2 regions of the Pseudarthrobacter sp. AB1 genome follow, and region 2 is predicted to be linked to the other one. Evidence: predicted binding sites of a transcription regulator. Region 2 holds the regulator's gene; the other holds the start of a gene.
The links. The regulator HrcA, encoded in region 2, represses chaperone genes, less so after heat shock. The targets are predictions, from matches to a motif close to TTNGCACTCGNNNNNNNCGAGTGCNAA.
Positions count from the first base shown of each region.

Region 1: the regulator HrcA is predicted to act here: its motif matches at 4,296-4,322, upstream of groL (chaperonin GroEL).

Region 1 is NZ_PZKO01000014.1:23,320-37,018, forward strand. Features, by position in the region: gene DAD99_RS04670 (ribonuclease HI family protein) at 1-891, opposite strand, end outside; gene DAD99_RS04675 (ABC transporter substrate-binding protein) at 1,103-2,413, shown strand; gene groL (chaperonin GroEL) at 2,490-4,118, opposite strand; gene DAD99_RS04685 (ABC transporter substrate-binding protein) at 4,409-5,674, opposite strand; gene DAD99_RS04690 (cold-shock protein) at 5,686-5,892, opposite strand; gene DAD99_RS04695 (LytR C-terminal domain-containing protein) at 6,051-6,668, opposite strand; gene DAD99_RS04700 (DUF3263 domain-containing protein) at 6,720-7,049, opposite strand; gene DAD99_RS04705 (uracil-DNA glycosylase) at 7,183-7,953, shown strand; gene DAD99_RS04710 (siderophore-interacting protein) at 7,968-8,807, shown strand; gene DAD99_RS04715 (metallophosphoesterase) at 8,966-10,123, shown strand; gene DAD99_RS04720 (threonine/serine exporter ThrE family protein) at 10,150-11,637, opposite strand; gene DAD99_RS04725 (peptidoglycan bridge formation glycyltransferase FemA/FemB family protein) at 11,677-12,993, opposite strand; gene DAD99_RS04730 (peptidoglycan bridge formation glycyltransferase FemA/FemB family protein) at 13,080-13,699, opposite strand, start outside.
Region 2 is NZ_PZKO01000067.1:143,583-153,049, reverse strand. Features, by position in the region: gene DAD99_RS18935 (PhoH family protein) at 1-705, opposite strand, end outside; gene DAD99_RS18930 (GerMN domain-containing protein) at 1,082-2,038, shown strand; gene DAD99_RS18925 (16S rRNA (uracil(1498)-N(3))-methyltransferase) at 2,048-2,830, opposite strand; gene dnaJ (molecular chaperone DnaJ) at 2,833-3,960, opposite strand; gene hrcA (heat-inducible transcriptional repressor HrcA) at 4,038-5,051, opposite strand; gene DAD99_RS18910 (DUF3097 domain-containing protein) at 5,199-6,047, shown strand; gene DAD99_RS18905 (DUF4870 domain-containing protein) at 6,177-6,596, shown strand; gene hemW (radical SAM family heme chaperone HemW) at 6,634-7,863, opposite strand; gene lepA (translation elongation factor 4) at 7,900-9,467, opposite strand, start outside.

The DNA.
Region 1 (13,699 bases), on a different contig from region 2:
TGGTTCCTCTTCGAGTGCCATCATCGTGGCGTCACGGGTCCAGACTCTGCCCGACGTTCCGATCTCCATGAAATCAGGGTGGAGGAGGACGCCGGTACGGCCGATGTCGCCACGGATGTCGGGGCCCGACAATTCGCGTTCGAGGGCCTCGACGATCGCCTCGGGGCTCATCTCAGCCCCGGCGGACTCCGCCGGGATGAACGATTCGCTCTCCAGTTCGCTGAAGAGGTCCGGCTCGTCGTAGGGGTCTTGATTCAAGAGGTCCTGGCCGTACGAGCCCTGACCGCCGGCGACAGCACCGCCGGCGACTTTGGTGGCCGCCTGCAGGCTGGCTGCAGTGACGGCGTCGGGGCCGGCCAGCGCAGCGACTGCCCCGGAGCTGACGGCAACGCGGCTATCAACTGCTGGGCCAACTGCGTCCGGGGCTCCAGCGAAGCCTGGGCCTGACCGCGCTGCCACACCCTGCTGGTACGCGGTGGCAGCGGCACGCGCGCGGACATCGGCTGCCTCATTGAGGTCGTGGCCGGCGTGGCCTTTGACCCATTCGAAGGTGTATTTCCGGCCGGCGATTTCCCGGTCAAGTTCCTTGAGCAGCTCCACGTTCAGGACGGGTTTGCCGTCGGCCTTCCGCCAGCCCTTGCGTTTCCACCCCGGCATCCACTTTGTGATGGAGTTGATCACGTACTGGCTGTCGCAGAGAACCCTCAGGTCCTCTTCCGGGACGTGCGCGGTGGCACGGAACAGATCCAGCACAGCCATTAGCTCGCCCTGGTTGTTGGTGCCGTGCGGCCATCCCCCGGCGCGCCAGCAGTCGTCGTTCACATACCAGGCCCAACCGGCCGGGCCGGGATTTCCTAGAGCCGAACCGTCGGCCGCTGCAGTAATTGTCACGGAACCATCCTGCCAGACACCGCCGACAACCGGTTCAGCCAACATCCGGGAAACCGCTTACCGAAAAGTCTGGACGCCAAAGTCGAAGCGCGGCAGAATCGGAATCCTGACCTGGAAAGCGCTTTCTCAGTCGAAGCTTCCCCGCCGGCACCGATGCCGTCACGGGAACCCGAGCGGGGTGGACCTCCACCCTTTTGAGGAAGGCACATCAATGAAGATTCAGGCCATCAGCCGCAGGAGATTCCAGTTCGGCGCAGTCGCCATCGCTGTCTCACTGCTCGCCACAGGCTGCGGTGCACCCGCCGGCTCCAGTGAAGGCAGCGAAGTCACCCTGCGGTTCGCCTGGTGGGGCAACGAGTACCTCAACGCGCAAACAGAGAAAGTCATCGACGCGTTCGAGGCCGAACATCCGAACATCAAGATCGAATCCGCGCCGGGCGAATGGGCCAGCTACTGGGACAAGCTGGCCACCACCACCGCTGCCAATGACGCACCGGATGTCATCCAGATGGATCAGAAATACATCGCCGAATACGGTGGCCGGGGGGCACTGCTGGACCTGTCCAAACAGAGCGGGATCGACACCTCCAAGCTGGACAAGGAATCCTTGGCGTCCGGCCAGTACAACGACGCACAGTACGGGTTGAGCACCGGGAAGAACGCCTACGTCATCATGGCGAACACCAAGGTCTTCGAGGCAGCAAACGTGCCTGTCCCCGACGACTCCACCTGGACCTGGGACGACTTCATGGACACCGCCGCGAAACTCAGCGCGGCCGGTGACGGAAGGAGCTACGGCGCGGCCTATGGCAGCAACGAGGCAGACCTCATCATTTGGCTTCGGCAGCACGGCGAGAACCTCTACTCCCAGGACGGGAAACTGGATTTCGACACCGCTACGGCCGCTGCGTTCTGGGAGCGGCTGAAGGAGCAGCGCGATTCCAAGGCAAGTCCACCGGCCTCTGTGGCCACCGAGGACTCCGGCGCTGGGCTTGAGGAGAGTCTGTTCGGCACGAACCGGGTGGGTATGGCCTGGTGGTGGACCAACCAGCTGGGATCGCTGGAAACCACCACAGGCAGCAGCCTCAGGATGCTCCGCGCCCCCAGTACCGACGGAAAGTCTGCGGACAACGGCATGTACTACAAGCCCACCATGTTCTGGTCCGCGTCCTCACGGTCCAAGCACCCGGAAGCAGCCGCAACCTTTATCAATTACCTGGCCAACAGCCCCGCCGCAGGCGCCATCCTTATGACAGACCGCGGAGTCCCGAGCAACTCTGAAATCGTCAAGGGCATCACCCCTGCCCTCAAGCCGGCAGACACCACCGTGGTGGCCTTCCTGAAGGCCATTGCGCCGGACATAGCCGACGCACCTCCCGTCCCGCCGGTGGGTGCCGGTAGCGTCCAGAACGTCATCAAGCGGTTCACCGATGAAGTCCTGTACAACCGGATGACTCCGCAGACGGCCGCCGAAGCGTTCAAGAAGGAAGTCGAAGGAATGCTGGCCACGGCCCGCAAGTAGTGGAAATAGATGCGGCCCCCTCCAGTGGAGGGGGCCGCATCATTGTTTGCGCGGAACGTGGTCCGGGCGCTGGGGACTAGAAGCCGCCCATGCCGCCCATGTCGTCGCCGCCACCCATGGCCGGAGCGTTCTTCTCCGGCTTGTCAGCCACAACGGCCTCGGTGGTGAGGAACAGACCAGCAATGGAAGCCGCGTTCTGCAGGGCAGAGCGGGTTACCTTGACCGGGTCGTTGATGCCGGCAGCCAGCAGGTCGACGTATTCGCCGGTTGCTGCGTTCAGGCCGTGGCCTGCAGGCAGGCCGCGGACCTTGTCGACAACAACGCCAGGCTCGAGGCCGGCGTTGAAAGCGATCTGCTTCAGCGGGGCGTCGATGGCAACACGGACGATGTTCGCACCGGTTGCTTCGTCACCTGTCAGGTTCAGGTTCGCGAACGCCTTGGCGCCGGCCTGGATCAGCGCAACGCCGCCACCGGCGACGATGCCTTCTTCAACAGCAGCCTTCGCGTTGCGGACAGCGTCCTCAATGCGGTGCTTGCGTTCCTTGAGCTCAACTTCGGTTGCGGCACCGGCCTTGATGACTGCAACGCCGCCGGCCAGCTTGGCCAGGCGTTCCTGCAGCTTCTCGCGGTCGTAGTCCGAATCGGAGTTTTCGATCTCGGCACGGATCTGGGAAACGCGGCCAGCGATCTGGTCGGCGTCGCCGGCACCTTCAACGATGGTGGTCTCGTCCTTGGTGACAACAACCTTGCGGGCGCGTCCCAGGAGTTCCAGTCCGGCGGTCTCCAGCTTGAGTCCGACTTCCTCGGCGATGACCTGGCCACCGGTGAGTACAGCGATGTCGGCCAGCTGGGCCTTGCGGCGGTCGCCGAAGCCCGGAGCCTTGACGGCAACGGACTTGAAGGTGCCGCGGATCTTGTTGACGATCAGGGTGGCCAGGGCCTCACCCTCGATGTCCTCGGCAATGATCAGCAGCGGCTTGTTGGACTGCATGACCTTTTCCAGGACAGCAACCAGTTCCTTGACGTTGGAGATCTTGGAGTTGACGATCAGGATGTACGGGTCCTCAAGGACCGTTTCCTGGCGCTCAGTATCGGTCACAAAGTAAGCGGAGATGTAACCCTTGTCGAAGCGCATGCCTTCGGTGAGCTCGAGCTCCAGGCCGAAGGTGTTGGACTCCTCGACGGTGATGACGCCTTCTTTGCCCACCTTGTCGAGGGCTTCAGCGATCAGTGCGCCAATTTCGTCGTCACCGGCGGAGATGGAGGCAGTAGCCGCAATCTCTTCCTTGGTTTCGATTTCCTTGGCGGAGGCCAGCAGCTCAACCGTGACGGCCGCTACAGCCTTCTCGATACCGCGCTTGAGGGACAGCGGGTCAGCGCCGGCCGCGACGTTGCGCAGGCCTTCCTTGACAAGTGCCTGCGCCAGCACGGTAGCCGTGGTGGTGCCGTCGCCTGCGACGTCGTCCGTCTTCTTGGCAACTTCCTTGACCAGCTCGGCGCCGATCTTTTCGTAAGGGTCGTCCAGCTCGATCTCCTTGGCGATGGAAACACCATCGTTAGTGATCGTGGGGGCGCCCCACTTCTTTTCGAGGACGACGTTGCGTCCACGCGGGCCGAGGGTGACCTTGACGGCGTCGGCGAGGATGTTCAGGCCCCGCTCAAGACCGCGGCGTGCCTCTTCATCAAATGCAATGATCTTGGCCATAACGGCAGTAGTCCTTTCGGGACAGTCGTTAAGAATGAACCTCACTGCAGTGCCCGCGACGGACGATCCTTCACCGGCGGCCTCTGTATGCCGCGGCCGGGGATCTCACTCCAGCTAGGTATTTCTCTCGCTCCACGACCGCCACCAAGCTCCGATGCCGGAAAACCGGACGTTGCTTTAGCAGTCGGTACGTAAGAGTGCTAACTCAATAATTAGCACTCCCTAGGTGAGAGTGCAAGCGAAAGGCCCCGCAAATGGCGCCGTCAGGGCGCCCTGTTCGCCACCGGCGATCAGCCTGCTGCCCGGCCTGCAGTCTCACGGCCGGTGAGCACCGCCCTGTTGTCTGCGCCGTATGTGAACACCATGTAGTTGGCCGTGGTGATGTCACCGTTGGCGTCGAAGGCAACCGGCCCCGATTCGCCGTCGTAATTAATGCCGGCCCCGGTCTTCAGGACCGCGAGGCAATCGGTGTAGGACAGGCACGGCTTGGTGGCCGGGCCAGAGGCCTGCGCGGCGGGCTGCCCGCCTGCTGTCCCGCCGGAGACGGCGATCAGGTTGGCGGCAATGGAGCGGCCGGCATCGTCGTCAGCCTTTGCTGCGGCCAGGGCCGCGAGGTTCACGGCGTCGTAGGTCTCTGCGGCGAACGAAAGGTCTTTCAGTGCAGGGTTGACCGCCACAAGACGGGCTTGGAAGTCTGCGGACGGCAACAGACCCGGCACCACTGCACGGGCGCCGTCGAGGGCCTTGGATCCCAGCCCCGAACCGTACTGGGCGAAAGCGCCGTCGCTCAGGATGATGCTCTTGCCCGGGAGCCCTGCGTTATTGAGCTCTGCGAGGGCACCCTGGGCGTCGTCCCTGGCGATCAGCACTACCGCGTCAGGTGAGGCGGCCTTGACAGCGGCTGCCGCGTCCCCGGCGTCGCCGGGCTTGAAGGCGGTGGTGGAGACGGTGTCCAGGCCGGCGTTTTTGGCGGCGCCGGCCACCGCGGCAGCTACGTCTTTTCCGTAGCCAGAGTCCTGGTGGATCACGGCAAGGCTCTTGGCGCCGCCTTCCTTGGCCAATTTCACCAGCACCGATGCCTGGGCAACGTCCGCAGCCGCCGTCCTGAAGTAATAGCCGCCGCTCTTGTAGCGGGACAGGCCGGCAGCGGAGTTGGCCGGCGAGAGGAGCGGGACGCGCGCAGCCGAGAGGACATCGATGGCGTCGGCGGCGTGGCTCGAATCGGTCGGTCCGATCACCACATCAACTCTGGCTGAGGCCAGATGCCTGGCCTGGGCATCGGCGCCATCGCCGGCGCCCACCACCAGATCAACAGGCCTGCCCTTGTGGCCCCCGGCCGCATTGATTTCCTTGATGGCCAGTTGGGCCGCAGCGAGCTGTGAGTCGTTGAGGAAGGCCTGCTTCCCCGCGCTGTCCTGGATCAGCCCGATCCGCAGCGTGCCGTCACCGGATGCTTCAGCGGATTCAACGCGTGCATTGCCGCCCGACCCGGCGCAGCCGGCCAGGGCCAGCAGGAGGGCCGCCCCTGTAGTTGTGCGGACGATTGTTGAGCGCAAGCTGCGGTGGATCACTGAGCGGGCCGGACGTTTTCTGCCTGGGGGCCTTTCTCGCCTTCGCCGACCTCAAGCTCGACGCGCTGGCCTTCATCCAGGGCCCGGTAACCTTCGCCCTCGATGGACGACCAGTGCACAAAGACATCGCCCCCGGAGCCGTCCACCGTAATAAAGCCGTAGCCCTTTTCGGCGTTGAACCACTTAACCGTTCCCAATGCCATGATGTCCGCTCTTTTCCGTCGTGCCGCCGGTCCCCGTCGGGAGTGTGCCGCTTGTTACGGACCGAAGCCTGAAATCACTCTAGCGACAAGCCGTCCGGAGGGCCGAGCCACCCGGCCGCTCCGGTGCCCAAAAGTTATTCAGGCGTGACCGCGGGGCACTACTGGTAGCCCGGCCCCAGGACAACAACCAAGGGCACCTGGAATTCCTGGGTATCCACCAGCGTGGGAATGTTCAGGAGTTTGGAGACTGCTTCGGCGTTGGCTTCCTGCGCCGGGCCCGCATAGAAAATTGCTGATGTCTGCTGCGGAGCGCCGCCCCAGTTTCCCACCTGGCCCAGCGTCCAGCCATCGGCCTGGACCATCGAGCTGATGCGTCCGGCGAGCCCGGCCGTCCCGGCCGCGTTGTAGATGGCAACACCTTGGGACTTGTCCAGCACAGCCGCGGAGGGAACATCACTGGGCGAAGCGCTCGGCTCTGCGTCCGGACTGTTAGAGGGCTCCGGGTCCGCGGAGGATTCAGCAGTGACCGACGGAGCCGCGCTTGCCTCGGGTGCCGCGGTTGATTCCAGGCTGGTGGAGGCTTCGCTGCCGGCCTGGGTGAACCCGAGCCTGGGAAGGATCAGGAAGGACACCACTCCGATGGCCAATGCCACAATTCCCACCGCCAGGATGGGCCACAGCTTGCGGCGGGCCGGCGCCGAGGCCGCACGGTGGACACCCTGCCGCGAGGCGGACTCCGGAACCTTGTCGAATTCATCCCGAGCGTATTTGGTCATGGTGGGGAGACGTCCTTGTTGATTGCTGCTGATGGCTCAGCACGAGCGTGGTCAGGCGTCGGAACCCAGGCGTCGTGCAGTGCGTGCCCGGTGACGCGACGTACGTAGTCTACGCAATCTCTTGACCAGCATGGGGTCGTGGGCCAATGCAGCCTCGGTGTCAATAAGGGCGTTAAGCAGCTGGTAGTAGTGGGTCGCGGACAGGTCGAACAGCTCCCTGATGGCCTGTTCCTTGGCCCCCGCGTACTTCCACCACTGCCGCTCCAGTGCCAGCATCTGCTGGTCGCGCTCGCTCAGGGGAGAGTCACGGAGGGTAAAATCCGCCAGCAAAGAGCCTCGCTCCTCAGACTCCGGCACGTGCTCCCGAGCAGGTTCCGCCACGGCACACCCCTTCGCTGGTCTTGCTGAATTACCGGTTAAGTTTCAAAATCTCCTCCCCATGTTACGGCGTGAATAACACTGATGTCATTTGCGGCCCGGCTGCAGTGGCCGGTGACCCTGCGAGAATGGGAGCGTGTTTGATTCTGACGCGCTGTTCGAACTGACGGCGGACCCGGCCGAGCCCGTCGGCTTTGCCGAGATGGCCGCTTTGCCGCTCAGTGAGCTGATGGCGGCCGACTGGGCGGAGACGCTGGGCCCCGTGGAGGGTGACCTGCGTGGCGTCCTGAACTTCCTGGCCACCGAAGTTGCCGCGGGGCACCAAGTGCTGCCGGCGCCGTCGAACGTTCTGCGCGCCTTCCGGCAGCCGCTGGCCGGCGTGAAAGTCCTGGTAATGGGCCAGGACCCCTACCCGACGCCGGGCCATGCGATCGGCCTGTCCTTCGCCGTTGACGGGCGGACCCGGCCCATCCCGCGGAGCCTGGCGAATATCTACCGCGAACTGGAGGCCGATCTTGGCCTTCCCGCGCGCGTCCACGGCGACCTGTCCGCCTGGGCCAACCAGGGGGTCTTGCTGCTTAACCGGGTCCTGAGCGTCCGTGCCGGGGCTGCCGGCTCCCACCGGGGCAAAGGCTGGGAGGCCATCACGACGGCGGCAGTCACCGCGGTTGCCAGCCGGCGCACGTCCGACCGCGGGCCGGCGCCGCTCGTGGCGGTACTGTGGGGCAAGGACGCGGAGAGCGTCCGGCCCCTCCTGCCGGGCGCGGCGGTCGTGTCCAGCGCACACCCCAGCCCGTTGTCGGCGTCGCGCGGATTCTTCGGCTCCCGGCCCTTCACCACCATCAACCAGCTGCTGCAGGACCAGGGCTGCCCTGGCGTAACCTGGGAACTCCCCCCGGCCCCTTAGCTTAGGGTTACCTTATGAGCACTGTTCCGGCCGCCACCAACGCCACAAAAAATACACGTCCGCAGATCGATCTCACGGTCATTCGGCGGGAAGAACTCTCGCCCCACATGGTCAGGATCGTGGCAGGCGGCACGGGTTTTACCGCCTACGTGAACAACAGCTTTGTGGACCGCTACGTCAAAATTGTCTTCCCGCAGCCCCACATTGACTATGCCCAGCCCCTGGACCTGTGGACCATCCGCGAAACCATGCCCCGCGAGCAGTGGCCCTTCACCCGTACCTACACGGTCCGCTGGGTGGACACCGAGGCGCAGGAACTCGCCATCGACTTTGTGATCCACGGCGCCGAGGGACTGGCGGGTCCGTGGGCGGCTGCTGCCATGCCCGGCGACACCTTCACCTTCACCGGACCGGGCGGTGCCTACAACCCGGCGCCGGACGCGGACTGGTACCTCTTTGCCGGCGACGAAGCCGCCCTTCCTGCGATCGCCGCCGCCATCGAATCGTTGCCTGCTGAAGCGGCCGGCCTGGCATTTATCGAGGTGGACAGCGACGCCGACATCCAGCCCGTCGCGTCCCCGGCGGGGGTTCAGGTGACCTGGCTTCGCCGCAACGGCGCTCCCGCAGGCGCCGGGGACCTTCTGGTTTCCGCGGTGGCTGGCGCCGAGTGGCCCGCCGGCCGGGTCGACGTTTTTGCCCACGGCGAGCGTGGTTACATGAAGGGCCTGCGGGACGTGTTCTTTGTCCAGCGCGGCCTTGAACGGAACCAGGTTTCGCTGTCCGGCTACTGGGCCCAGGGCCGGGTGGAGGACGACTTCCAGGCCGAAAAGAAGCTTCCCGTCGGCAAGGTCTGACCCGTAGCCAGCACTCCGCACCCTCTGACCGATCGCCCAACAAATGGCCCAAAATCTTGTCCGGCGCACCCCACAGGCCTACACTCACAGTAAATGGCACTCCGGCAGCTGCTGATCAGGCTTCCGATTACGCCGTCCGAGCGTCCCGGGGAGCCGTCATGAATGCTACGACCAGGCGATTCCTCCGCCGGGTTTTTGTCTTCTGCCGCGCAGTGGTCAAAACAGCAGTGTTCGCCCCAATGGCCGCCCGGGCAGCATCCGCCCCGGCCCGGATCTGGGCGGCCCTGTCCTGGGCCACCCTCATCTGCCTTGCGGGCTCGGCGTGCCAAGCGGCGCCGGAAGGCCCACCCGTGCAGCCGCAGGAGCAGCCAGCCTCCGAAGAACAGCCTGCCTCCGACTCGAGGTCGGTTCACTTCACCGCAGCCGGGGACATCGGCCTGGGCGGCGGCGCGAAGGCAGTCCTCGATGTGATCGCCGGGCTGAAGCCGGATCTAAACATAGTGCTCGGTGACCTCTCTTACCAGGCCGGAGCCGAGCAAGCGTTCTGCGACATGGTGACCAAGAAACTTGGCCAGGATTTCCCGTATGAGCTGATCACGGGCAACCACGAAAGCGACGGCCACGACGGCGACATCGGCAAGTTCGCCCAATGCCTGCCCAACAGGCTGCCCGGGTTGCAAGGCACGTACGGTACGCAATGGTACGTCGACGTGCCCCGGGACCGCCCCCTGGTGAGATTCATCCTTATTTCTCCCGGGATTGATTTTCCTGGCGGACAGCCCCTGGACTATTCACAGGGCAGCAACCGCTGGCGCTGGACCGAATCTGCCATCGACGGTGCCCGCGCCGCAAACATCCCCTGGACTGTGGTGGGCATGCACACCCCGTGCTTCAGTATGGGAAAGTACGGCTGCCAGCCCGGGGAGCGACTGACGAACATGCTGGTGAGCAAGAACGTGGACCTCGTGCTCACCGGCCACCAACATGTCTATCAGCGGACACGTCAACTCCGCCTGACTGAACGTTGCCCCGTGCTGGTCCCCGGAGAGGCCCGGAACGATTGTGTGGCCGACTCCGACAACGACCTTGCCCAGGGGCAGGGCACGGTCTTTGTCACGGTCGGTGTGGGCGGCGCCGGGCACCACGACGTCCAAGCCGATGATCCTGAGGCAGGCCTGTTTGCTGTCTGGACAGGAAAAAACAGCGATCGGACCCTCGGAACGTTGGACGTGAGGTTGACGCACGCACGCCTGGAGGCGCGCTTTGTGCCCGCCGCCGGATTCACCTTCACCGACGCCTTCGCGATTGAGCGCTAGGGGAAGGCTTTAGTGCCTGGCGCTAGCTAGCGCCTCCGGGCGCGGCGCCGCTCGTTACTGGCAAGGCCGCGTGTCAGCGGCCGCGCCAGGGTGTCGCCGAGGACGATTCCGCCGGCTGTGCCCAGGACGATCGCGCCGGCGTTGAGCATGCCGCCAGCACCAAGGAGAACTTCTGATTCCTCCATGGTCAACACATACATGGACCGGAAAATGGTCAGCCCGGGCAACAGGATCAAGGCCGCCGGGACCGCTACCACCAGCTGTGGTGCGCCCATCTTAAGCGCCACCACGCGCGCCAGCAGGCCGATCGCGACGGCGGCGAGCGCCGGGGAGAACCGGTCACCGACGCCGAGGGACGCGGCGCCCAGCAACACAAAATAGCCCACCACGCCCACACCGGCGGTGGGCAGCAGCAGCTCCCAGGAGGTCTGCTCGGTCACGCCGATGGCCATCACTGCGACGGCGATAAAGGTCACCAGGACCCAAAGGTCGTAGGCAGGAGGGAACGTCTGCGTGACACTAATGGGCTGCATTCCGGTCATCTGGCCCACCACGAATGCCACTGCAATCCCGGCCACAATCGCGCCGAACGTCAGCAAGGTGGACAGAAACCGTCCCGCTGCGGTCACGGGAAAACCGTTGATGGCGTCCTGGACCGAGGAGACGAGGCGTCCCGTGGGCAGGAGCAGGAGGATGCCACCCACCACCACAATCGATGGTGCATTGGTGAGTTCAAAGCGCCACAACAGCAACGCGGTGAGCGTAACGCCGAAGGCGCATGCCGCCGTCGTGAAGAAGTCCGGAACCCGCCACCGGCCCAACTGGCGGGCGAGCAGGCTGACGCCGATGTTGGCCGCGAAGGCAATGCCCGAGGACACAGGGCCGCCGCCGAGGACACCCACAAAGACTGCCGCAAACACGCCGAAGGCTACGGTGACCATCCAGCGCGGAAACGGTTTGGGGCTGGTGATGGCCTCGTCCAGCCGGCGGATCGCCTCATCGCGGCCTACTCCTCCGGCCACGATGTCCGTCACCAGCCGGTGTACCTTGGCCAGCCCGGCATAGTTGTTCGTCCAGGACCGCACCACGCGAAGCAGCGCGATGGGCGTCTGGTCCTTGGGCGCGTAGTTGATGCCCACCGACTGGTTGGTGATGTCCACTTCGATGTTTTTCAGCCCCAGCGCCGCGGTAACGGCAATGATGCTCGTCTCCACTTCCAGGGCGCCTGCCCCGTACCGGAACATGGTCTCGGCCAGGTGCAGGGCAAAGTCCAGGGTCTTGCGTGCGGAAGTGTCCACGCCTCCCACCTGGATCATGGGGTTGGCGTAGGGGCTTCCGGCGAGCCTGTCCACAATGCTCATCGGCGCCGTCGGCGGGTTCTCCCCCCGGACCAGTCGCCGTAGCATCTTCTTGGCCGCAGCGTCCTGGCGGAGCTGGGAGGGTGTCAGCGGCTCTGTTTTGGGCAAGCCGCCGGTGGGAGGCCTGCGCCTTGGGTTTTCAGGTCGATCGGTCACCTTGGTGCTCCTCCCTTTCTGGCAGTTCGTGGATTGGTGCTAGGCCCGGCGTTTCAGTGGCAGTTTGCCCAGCAGCGTGCGGGCCGCCGCGATGGCCGTTCGGACCAGGCGGTTGGCTTGGAAGGCTACCGGCCGCACGGGCATCACGAAGTCACCCAGCAGCTGGACCACGTCGCCACCGAAGCCCTTCTTGAACTCGTAGCCGCCGTGGCCTTCTTCGTCCTGTCCCTGGATGCCGAAGGTGCCGTAGAAGTTGTAGCGCGAGTAGCCTTTGTCCAGGGCGTGCAGCATCATCCCCCAGTACAGCGAGGTGGCGCCGTTGAAGTAGATGTAGTCCTGCTTGGTGCCGCCGATAACGCAGACCACCTCGTCGCCGAAGCAGACGAAGTGGATGGCGGCCACTGTTGCGACTCCCACGGAGTCCGGGAACCGCTCGATGTCCTTGAGGCTGCGTTCGTAGCTGTCCACGAGGTCCTGGACCACTTTGAGGCGGTTGGCCTTCTTTTTGCTGCCGGTCTCTTCCACTTCACGGCGGAGTTCGGCTGCGGACGCGGCTTCCGCTTCCAGTCGCTCGGTGATGGACTTCCGGTACTCGGGGATGTCGATCTTGGCCATCATGAGCTTCGTGAACTCGGCCGAGGTGGTCCGCAGGAGCTGTTCGTAGTATTCGCGTTCCCGGTAGAAGAAGCCCTTCTCGTCCCCCGCGGTGCTCAGCGCGTCGTAGAACTCGTCGAGGGTTTCAAGGGTGGCCTGTTCCAGGAACACGCCGTTCTTTTCAGCCTTCCGGATGGCCTTCCGGGTCCGGTAGCTGGTGCCCATGATGAGCTCCTCGGCGTCCGCGATGGCCTCGAGCTGCTTGATGAACATCCAGTTCACGTTGGCGAAGTTCATGTCCGAGCCCAGATGTTCAAAACCGAGGCCCGCCAGTTCCGCCACGAGCGGCCTGTTGTCCGCGATCTCGGGGTGTTCGGCACCGTCGGCATCGCGGGCGATGTAGGTCAGGTTCGGGGAAATCCGCAGTTCGGCAGCCTTGCGTTCCGCGGCACGTTCCTTAAGGAGTCCGACGACGTCACGCACCAGTGCGGCGTCCGTGTAGTCCAGGAGGGGGCCCTTGGCGCACTCGCACACCTTGTAGCCCCAGCGGTTGGTGGTGTAGTTCAGTTTGCCGGCGGCGACCAGAATGCCGTCGCGCTTGACACCGAACAGCTCCACTGCCTGGCCGCGGGCGCGCTGGAAACGGGTGAAGTCAGCGGACTGGATGAAGTTGTTTTGCGGGTGTTTGAGGGAGAAGGACTCAAACTCGGCATCGCTGAGGACGCTGAGCTGGAGATCGGCTCCGGCTTTGGTGGGATTCACGGAAATAACCTCATCTATGGCTGCGCTGCCGCGTGGGGCAGTCGCTGGCCTTCGTGGTGTGGATGGTGAGCGTGGCTGGCGGGCTGTCAGTAGAACTGCTGGCCGGTGCGTGCGGTTTCGAGCCGGCGGAAGATCCGTTCCGCGCCCTTGACCCACAGGGCATGCCTGACGGGCGACAGCACGTAGTCGTAGCAGCCGACGAAGTCAGTTACCGTCTTCGTGAAGCTCGTCTTGAACATGCCCATGCCGTACAGGTGGTGGGACCTGTCCTTGATCAGGCTGGACGGCGGGGTGCCGCAGAAGTCGTACTCGGTGCAGCCGAGTTCCTGCATTCTTCGGATGGCCTGCCACTGGACCAGATGCGAATCGCCGTACTGCTTCCTGTTCTGGGTGGAGCCGCCGTCCTTGTAGGTTGCCTTGGATCCGTAGTTGATCACAAAGGCGCCCACACTGGGTTTGCCGTCCTCATAAACGAAGAAGAAGTTGCCTTGGCCGCGGGCGCAGAATTCGTCCCAGAACCGGGTGTAGTACTCGAGGCTGCGCAACGGCATGGAACCCTTGGCGTTGACGGTGTCCGCCATCAGGTCATACAGCGCCCGGTACGTTTCCGGGCTTGGCTCCTGCTGCACCACCGCGCAGCCTTCGCGCTCTGCCCGGCGGATCGCGTTGCGGGCGCGGGAGGAGATGGACCGGAACACCTGGTTCT
Region 2 (9,467 bases):
CGCCGCCATCAGCCGCGGGATGGACTCGGGGTCCATCATGTCGTGCAGTGCGTCGTACAGCGGGCGCAGGTAGGGATCGATCTTGTCGCTCAGGGTGCCCGGCAGGAATCCCAGCCGTTCGCCGGCCTCGACTGCGGGCCTGGTCAGGATAATGCGGCTGACTTCCTTCTGCTGGAGGGCCTGAACAGCCTTGGCCATCGCGAGGTACGTCTTACCCGTGCCTGCAGGGCCAATACCGAAAATCACTGTGTTCGCGTCAATCGCGTCCACGTAGTTCTTCTGGTTCAGGGTTTTGGGCCGGATGGTCTTCCCCCTGCTGGAGAGGATGTCATGAGTGAGGACATCCACAGGGTTCTGCAATGACTGGCTGCGGAGCAGCGCAACGAGCTGGTGCAGCACCGCGGGGCTGATGACGGTGCCGCGGGCCACGAGGCCGCGCACTTCATGCAGGAGCCGCATAATGCGCGGAACTTCGTTGGCAGGGCCGCTGATGGACAGCTCGTTTCCACGGACGTGGAAGTTCACCGACGGGAACTGCTCTTCGATGTAACGCAAGGCCTCGTCATGGCTGCCGAGCGATTGGACCATCTGGTCGGAGTTGTCAAAGAGAACCACCTCCGTCCGGACACCAGGAAGTGAATGGGGGAATTCTGCGGCGGCGCGGTCAGTATTGAGCCGGCGCTTTCCGTTCGCTGATTCAGTCATGGTGCTGGCCCGCGGGCCTGTGGTCTCCTCCAGTTCGAAACTTAAAGTGCCGCCGGCTGCTGTGTGGACGGGGCTGTTGCCGAGCGCGCAGAAGCCAGCGGAGTCCTACCATCTTACGCCAGGAGGCACCTCCCGGCAGCGCCCGGCGGTCGCCGGGAAAGGTACCCGTCACCAGCGTGCTGCGGGACGGTTGCCGTCTTTAGGTATCAACTTCATATCAGGCGCATATCGTTCCCGTTGCAGTTGCACCGGCAGCCGGGATCTGGTCCTTTTGGCAGAACCGGTTATGCCATGCTGGAAATCACAGCCGTCCGGGGACCGGCTCACGGGGCCCAGGCCTCACCATTTCACAGCCGGGAAAGGACAGGCCACGAGAGTGCCGCAGACAGCGACCCCCCTTAGTGCCAGACGCGCCGAGCCGCGCTTCCGTCCGCAACTCCTCCTGGGTCTACTGCCAGCATTCCTCCTTCTCACAGGTTGCATCGCGGACCCCAACCCCGGGCCCAACCCGACGGCAAACTCCAGCCAGGCTGCCACCGGCTCACCCGGGGGCCCCTCCACCAGCGCGCCCTTGGAAACCACACAGTCTTCCAACAAGGCACCCGTCTACTGGATTGGCCGAAGCAACAACAACGTGTTCCTGTACCGGGAGTTCCGGGACGTGCCGGAGCAGGAGAATCCTGTGACACGTGCCCTCCGGGCCATGATGTCGGAGAAGCCGCTGGACCCGGATTTCTTTACGCCCTGGCAGAATCCGGAGAAACTTGCCTCGTCCATCTCCGGCAAGAACGTCATCACGGTCGACATCTCCGAAGATGCCTTTAACAGCAATCTCGACGCCGACATGGCTGGCCGCGCCATCCAGCAGCTGGTCTTTACCGCTACGGCGGCGGCTGCGAGTTCCGGCCTGATCGATTCCGGCCAGCAGATCCAGGTCAGGATCCTGGTGGATAGCCACACCGACTACGTTGCCTTCAACCACATCCAGCTTGGCGACCCAATGTCCCGGGCTGCCGGAATGGTGGCGCCTGTCTGGATCATCGATCCGCAGGAAGGGACGGACCTGGCTGGCGGAAGCGTCAAGATCACAGGCCGCAGCACGGTTCCTGGCGGCAAGCTCCGCTGGCAGATCCTGCGGGCCGAAGCGAACGGGAACAAGGCGCCCTACCTCACCGGGGAGACCACTGCAGCGGCCGAAGCGGCCCAGGCCGGAGTGTTCACGCTTGCGCTGAGCCTGTCCGCCGGGAACTATGAGCTCCGTGTTTCGCAGGTGGAGACAGCCGGCAGCAGCCAGGAGCTGAATGTGGATACGCGGAACTTCAAAGTCCGGTAGCAGGCCGCGTCAGGACACTGGCACTGTCCAGCGTCCCAGGACATCGCTCGCCAGGACAACCGCTGCCGGTCCGGCCGTGGATGACCTGAGGACGTGCTGGCCCAAGAGGGCCGTCACGGCCCCGGCGTCGCAAAGCCGGGTGACTTCGCGGGGACTGATTCCGCCTTCCGGGCCAACGATGAGCAGAATTTCCAGGGGTCCGGTGTCAGCCTGGGCGCCCTGCCATAACTCCAGGACGGACCGGAGCGGCCGGACCGCGTCTTCGTGCAGAATTACGGCCAGATCCGCTGCCGCCACTGCCGCCGCAAGGCCTGGCGTTTCGACGGCGGCGCGCACCTCGGGGATCCAGGCGCGGCGTGCCTGCTTGGCGGCGGCGGTGACCACGGACTGCCATTTTGCGTGGGCCTTGGCCGCGCGCTCACCCTTCCAGCGGACGATTGAGCGCTCGGCCTGCCAGGGAATTACGGCATCAATCCCGAGTTCGGTTGCCGTTTCCACGGCCAGTTCGTCGCGGTCCCCCTTGGCGAGGGCCTGCACCAGCACCAGCCGGATGTCGGGCCGGTCCTCCACAACGAGGGCGGAGCATTCCACGGTAAGCTCTGCCGGCGACGCCGAGACAACAGTTCCCGTCAGCCGTTTTCCGGCGCCGTCGGCAATGTCCACGGCCTCTCCAGGAGATAGCCGTTTCACGGTCACGGCGTGGCGTGCCTCCGGCCCTTGAAGGATAAATCGGGCACCGGGCACCAGCTCGTCGAGCGCCCCGGCACCGCTGAAGAAAACGGGATTGCTCACCGCTACAGGTTACCGAACCGGTCCCGCAGCTTGGCAAAGACGCCGCCGCTGGCTGCCAGTTTACCTTCCGTGAACTGCTCGCCCCGAAGCTTCGCCAGCTGCCGCAGGAGGTCCTCCTGCGCCGCATCCAGCTTGGCTGGCGTCTCAACCTGCAGATGGACCATCAGATCCCCGCGGCCGTAACCGCGCAGGTGCGTCACGCCGAGTCCGCGGAGCGTGATGATCTCCCCTGACTGCGTGCCCGCCTTGACGTCGATCTCCTGCAGTCCGTCAAAGGTTTCCAGTGACAGCTCGGTGCCCAGGGCGGCGGCTGTCATCGGAATGTGCAGCGTCGCGTGCAGGTCGTCGCCGTCGCGGGCGTAGGTGGCGTCGTTGTTGACCCGCAGTTCCACATAGAGGTCCCCGGATGGTCCTCCGGCCGGGCCCGCTTCGCCTTGCCCGGAGAGCTGGATCCGCGTGCCCGTGGCAACACCGGCGGGCACCTTGATGGTGAGGGACCGCCGGCTGCGAATGCGGCCCTGTCCGCTGCATTCGTTGCAAGGGTCCTTGATGACCGTCCCGAAACCATCGCAGCTGCCGCACGGGGCCGCCGTCATGACCTGGCCCAGGATGGAGCGCACGGCACGCTGAACCTGGCCGCTGCCGCCGCAGATATCGCAGCGGACAGGGTGGCTGCCTTCGCGGCAGCATGACCCGTTGCAGGTGGGGCAGGTAACCGCGGTGTCCACTTCAAGTTTCCGGTTGACGCCGAACACGGCATCGCGCAGTTCGATTCGGACACTGATCAGTGCGTCCTGGCCGCGGCGGACCCGGGACGCGGGGCCGGAGGAGCCGCCCGCGCCGAAGAACGTGTCGAAGATATCCTGGAACGCGAAGCCCTGGCCGGAGTATCCGCCGCCGCCGAACCCGTTGTCGGTGCCGTTCTCGTTGCCGGTGGTGTCATAGATCCGTCGCTTCTGCGGGTCCGAAAGTACCTCGTAGGCGTGGGTCACGGCCTTGAAGCGGTCCGAAGCATCCTCCCCGGGGTTTACATCCGGGTGAAGAGTGCGGGCCAGCTTGCGGTAGGCCTTCTTGATCTCTTCCCCGGTGGCTTCCGGCGAGACTCCGAGGACGTCGTAGTGGCTGCTCAAAGTTCGTATCTCTTCCTTGTTGTACTGCCGGCAGGCGGGCTGCCGGCACTGCTCTTCGTGCCTGGACCGTAGTGCTGTTACGGACCCAGAATTCTTGAAAGGTAACGGGCTACTGCCCTGACGGCGGCCATGGTGGTGGGATAGTCCATCCGGGTGGGGCCCAGCACACCGATCTTGGCGGTGCTGTCTGGTCCGTAGCCCGTGGCCACCACGGAGGCTTCCGCGAGCCCGTCGTACGGGTTTTCACGCCCGATACTGACTGCCACACCCCTCGGATCCTGCGCCATGTCGCTTAGGAGGCGCAGCAGGACAACCTGCTCCTCGAGGGCTTCCAGGACCGGTCCGATACTGAGCGGAAAATCCACATTGGAGCGGGCGAGGTTCGCTGTTCCGGCCATGACCATGCGTTCCTCACGGCTGTTGTGGGCGAGCGTTTCCAGCCCCTGGGCCAATGCCTGGGCCGCCGCACGCTGGCCCGGGCTGACGGACGAAACGACCCCCGGCAGCGACGGCGTCAGGCGGCTCAGCGAGATGCCCGCGAGGGATCCGAGGAAGTGTGCCCGCAACGACGCGACGACGTCGTCGCCGAGGTCCTGGCCGACGTCGATTACGCGCTGTTCTACCTTGCCGGTGGTGGCGATGAGGACCACGAGGACCTGCCGGGGCGCAAGCAGGACGAATTCGATGTGGCGGATGGTGGCGCGGCTCAGATGCGGATACTGCACGACGGCGACCTGGTTGGTTAGCTGCGACAGCATCCTGACGGTCCTGTCCAGGACGTCGTCCAGATCGTCTGCGCCCTCCAGCAGCGCCTGGATCGCCCGCCGTTCCGCCTGGGAAAGCGGCTTTACTGCTGAAATCTGGTCCACAAACAGCCGGTAGCCTTTGTCTGTGGGGATCCGTCCGGCGCTGGTGTGCGGGGCAGTGATCAGGCCGTCGTCTTCCAAGGCCGCCATGTCGTTGCGGATAGTGGCGCTGGACACGCCGAGGTGATGGCGTTCCACGAGCGCTTTGGACCCCACCGGCTCGCGGGAGTGCACATAGTCCTCCACGATGGCGCGCAGTACTTCGAGTTTGCGCGGCTCGCTCATACTCCACCTCCATCCGTGGTCACTGCGGGGTTAGCACTCGACGTGCCTAAGTGCTAACAGTCTAATATGAGTCACCCCGTTGTTAGCATTGGTACCGCTCCGGGCGAAATTCCGGGCCAGGATCTAGCGGCAAGGCGGAATCAATCCATGCATTACCAGAACTGGGGTCCGCAGGAGATCACCGCGCCCGTCAGGAGCGAACTTCCTGAGGTTCCCGTGGAACGCGGCATGGTCCTTGAAGATGCCCAGTCCGGCTGGGTGGGAGCGGTGACCCGGGTGGAGAAGTCCGGCGGCATGCATGTCGTGGCCCTCGAAGACCGGCGAGGCAAGTCCCGGTCCTTCCGGCTCGGCTTCGGGTTCCTCCTGGAGGGGCAGCCCATCCGGCTCGTTCCCCCGGCGCCCAGGCAGGCCGCCCCCGTGGCGGCCGGCCGGACGGCGTCCGGCTCAGTCCGCGTGGCCGGCCAGCGTGCCCAGGTGGCCAAGGCGAACAGAATCTGGGTGGAAGGAAAACACGACGCCGAACTGGTGGAGAAAGTCTGGGGTGACGATCTCCGCGTTGAGGGCATCGTCGTCGAACCTTTGCATGGCATTGATGACCTCGCCGGGGCGGTGGCCGCGTTCAGTCCGGGTCCCGGCCGCCGGCTGGGGGTCCTGGTGGACCACCTGGTGCCGGACTCAAAGGAGTCTCGCATCGCTGCCGCCGTAATGGATTCCCCCGGCGCTGCCGGCAATGTCCTGATCGTCGGTCACCCTTACGTTGACGTGTGGCAGGCCATCCGGCCCGCTGTCCTGGGCATCGAACAGTGGCCTGTGGTGCCCCGCGGGCAGGACTGGAAGACGGGTATTCTGACAGCGTTCGGCTGGCCGCACTCCACCAAGGAAGATATTGGGCTTGGCTGGCAAAGGCTGCTGGGCGCTGTCCGCAGCTACGCGGATCTGGAGGCATCACTGCTCGGGCGAGTGGAGGAAGTCATCGACTTCCTGACAGTGCCTTAACGCCGGATCCGGCTCCGGGCGGCGGCATTTGATGGCTGAACCAGTATTCTTGGTACTGCGGAGGCTGCAGTTGCTTTCAGTCCGGCATTCTCCAACCCAGCACCATTGCACTTTCGAAGGAAGAAAACCGTGGCACAAAACGCACGCGAGCACCGGGACGACCACGGCGGCCAGGGCCGTTCCGAGTACCAGGGCGTTCCGGCAAATGCGCTGCCGCTGACCGCCAGCGAAGACCGCCAGTGGGCCACGCTGGCGCACTTCGGCGGGATTCTCGGCTGTGTTCCCTCCCTGCTGATCTACCTGATTTTCCGTGAGCGCGGGCCGTTTACCGCCCAGGAATCCAAGGAAGCACTCAACTTCAGCCTGCCGCCCACCATTGCTGCGCTGGTGGCCAACGTCCTGGTGTTTATTCCGGTGGTGGGAAACATTTTCGCTGTCATCGCCACCCTGATCTGGATTGCCCTGACCTGCTTCTCGGTGGCCGCAGGCATCCATGTCAACAAGGGCCAGCCGCACCGATACCAGTACAACCTGCGCTGGATCAAGTAGTCCCCACCCGCACCCTGACGGCGTGGGCCCACCACTGTTAGTCCGGCAGGATCCTGCGGACCACGGCATCGGCCAGCAGGCGCCCCTTCAGGGTCAAAACCAGCGTGCCGCGGAAGGCTGCCGGCGGCTCCACCAGGCCGTCCGCAATGAGCCCGGCCACGGCGTGCTGACCGTGTTCGCCCAGCGTTGACGTTGCCAGCCCCGACACGAGCCGGGCCTCAAGCATCACGCGCTCCACGTCGCGGGTTTCGGCGTCGAGCGTTTCCCGCCCGGCGGCCGGTGACAGGCCCTGGGCGAGCCGTCCGGCGTAGGCCGTAGGGTGCTTGACGTTCCACCACCGGACTCCGCCGACGTGTGAGTGCGCACCTGGTCCGATGCCCCACCAGTCGTCCCCCCGCCAGTACGCCAGATTATGCCGGCATGCCTGCTCCGGCGTCCGGGACCAGTTGCTGACCTCGTACCAGCTGAGGCCCGCCGCGCCGATCAGTTGGTCGGCGAGTTCGTACTTGTCGGCGTGGTCGTCGTCGTCGATCCCCGGGACTTCACCACGGCGGATCTGGGCGGCCAGCTTGGTGCCGTCCTCCACGATCAGTGCGTAGGCACTGATGTGGTCAGGCTGGTAGGACAGGGCCGTCTCCAGGGAGAACCGCCAGTCCGCCAGGGACTCCCCCGGCGTCCCGTAGATAAGATCCAGGCTCACGGCCAGTCCGGCGTCCCGCGCCCACTGGACCACCTGCGGCACGCGACTGGGCGTGTGCGTGCGGTCCAAGACCTTCAGGACATGGGGAACCGCGGACTGCATGCCAAAGGACACCCGGGTGAATCCGGCCTCGGCCAGCACCTGCAGTGATGCAGGGGTGACCGAGTCCGGGTTTGCTTCGGTGGTCACTTCGGCGCCGGGTTCCAGGCCCCAGTGCCCGACGGCAGAAGTCAGGATCCGGGCGAGGTCTTCCGCAGGGAGCAGCGTAGGGGTGCCACCGCCGAAGAAGACTGTACTCAGCGGCCGGTCCGGAAGACCCGAGTCCCGCAGGGCGGTGGCGGCAAAGTCAACTTCGGACACGGCCGTGCTGGCGTAGGCGTCCTGCGACGCGCCGCCGCCCAGCTCGGTGGCCGTGTACGTGTTGAAGTCGCAGTATCCGCAGCGCACCGCGCAGAACGGGATATGCACGTACAGTCCGAAGGCCCGGTCCGAAGCACCTTCCACTGCCTGGGCGGGCAGCAGACCGTCCGACGGAGCCGGGTCGCCGAGCGGAAGAATGCTAGGCATTGCAGGGGCCTCCGGTGTTGCCGGCCACTGTCATCACTACTTCTTGGCCTTGTCCTTGGACTCGTCAGTGGTCAACGCAGCGATGAAGGCTTCCTGGGGGACCTCAACACGGCCCACCATCTTCATTCGCTTTTTGCCTTCCTTCTGCTTCTCCAGCAGCTTGCGCTTACGGGAAATGTCACCGCCGTAGCACTTGGCCAGAACGTCCTTGCGGATGGCGCGGATGCTTTCCCGGGCGATGATCCTGGAGCCGATGGCAGCCTGGATGGGCACTTCGAACTGCTGGCGGGGAATAAGCTCGCGCAATTTGCCCGTCATCATCACACCGTAGGCATAAGCCTTCTCGCGGTGCGTGATGGCGGAGAAGGCATCCACCTGTTCGCCCTGGAGCATGATGTCCACCTTGACCAGGTCGGCCACCTGCTCGCCGTCGGCCTTCCAGTCCAGCGAGCCGTAGCCCCGGGTCTTGGATTTGAGGATGTCAAAGAAATCGAACACGATCTCAGCAAGCGGCAACCGGTACCGGATTTCGACCCTGTCCTCGGACAGGTAGTCCATGCCGCCGATAACACCGCGGCGGCTCTGGCAAAGTTCCATGATGGCGCCCACGAATTCATTCGGCGCAAGGATGGTGGCAGCCACCATCGGCTCGCGGACCTCGGCGATCTTGCCGGAGGGGTATTCGCTGGGGTTGGTCACGTGGACCACATTCTTGTCCTCCAGCGTTACCTCGTACTCCACATTGGGGGCAGTGGAGATCAGGTCAAGATTGTATTCGCGTTCGAGCCGCTCCCTGGTGATTTCCAGGTGGAGCAAGCCGAGGAAGCCAACGCGGAAGCCGAAGCCGAGCGCGGCTGACGTTTCGGGCTCATAGACCAGCGCGGCGTCGTTAAGCATCAGCTTCTCCAGCGCATCGCGAAGCACGGGGTAGTCCGTGCCGTCCAATGGGTACAGGCCGGAGAAGACCATCGGCTTGGCATCCGCATAGCCGGGAAGCGACTGCGTGGCGGGCTTGGCAAGATTGGTGACGGTGTCGCCCACCTTGGACAGGCGGACGTCCTTCACACCGGTGATGAGGTAGCCCACTTCGCCGACGCCGAGGCCCTTGGAGGGGGTGGGCTCCGGGGAGCTCACCCCGATCTCCAGGAGTTCGTGGGTGGCCCGGGTGGACATCATCTGGATGCGTTCACGGGGGTGCAGCATGCCGTCAACCACACGGACGTAGGTGACCACACCGCGGTACGTATCGTAGACGGAGTCGAAGATCATGGCGCGCGCGGGCGCGTTCGGGTCCCCCACGGGGGCCGGAAGGTCGCGGACGATCTTGTCCAGCAGGACCTCGACACCCATGCCGGTCTTGCCGGAGACGCGGAGCACGTCGTCGGGGTCGCCGCCGATCAGGCTGGCCAGTTCGGCCGCGTACTTCTCGGGCTGAGCCGCCGGGAGGTCGATCTTGTTCAGCACCGGGATGATGGTGAGGTTGTTTTCCATCGCCAGGTACAGGTTTGCGAGAGTCTGCGCCTCGATGCCCTGCGCCGCGTCAACAAGCAGTACTGCCCCTTCGCAGGCTGCCAGCGAACGGGACACCTCGTAGGTGAAGTCCA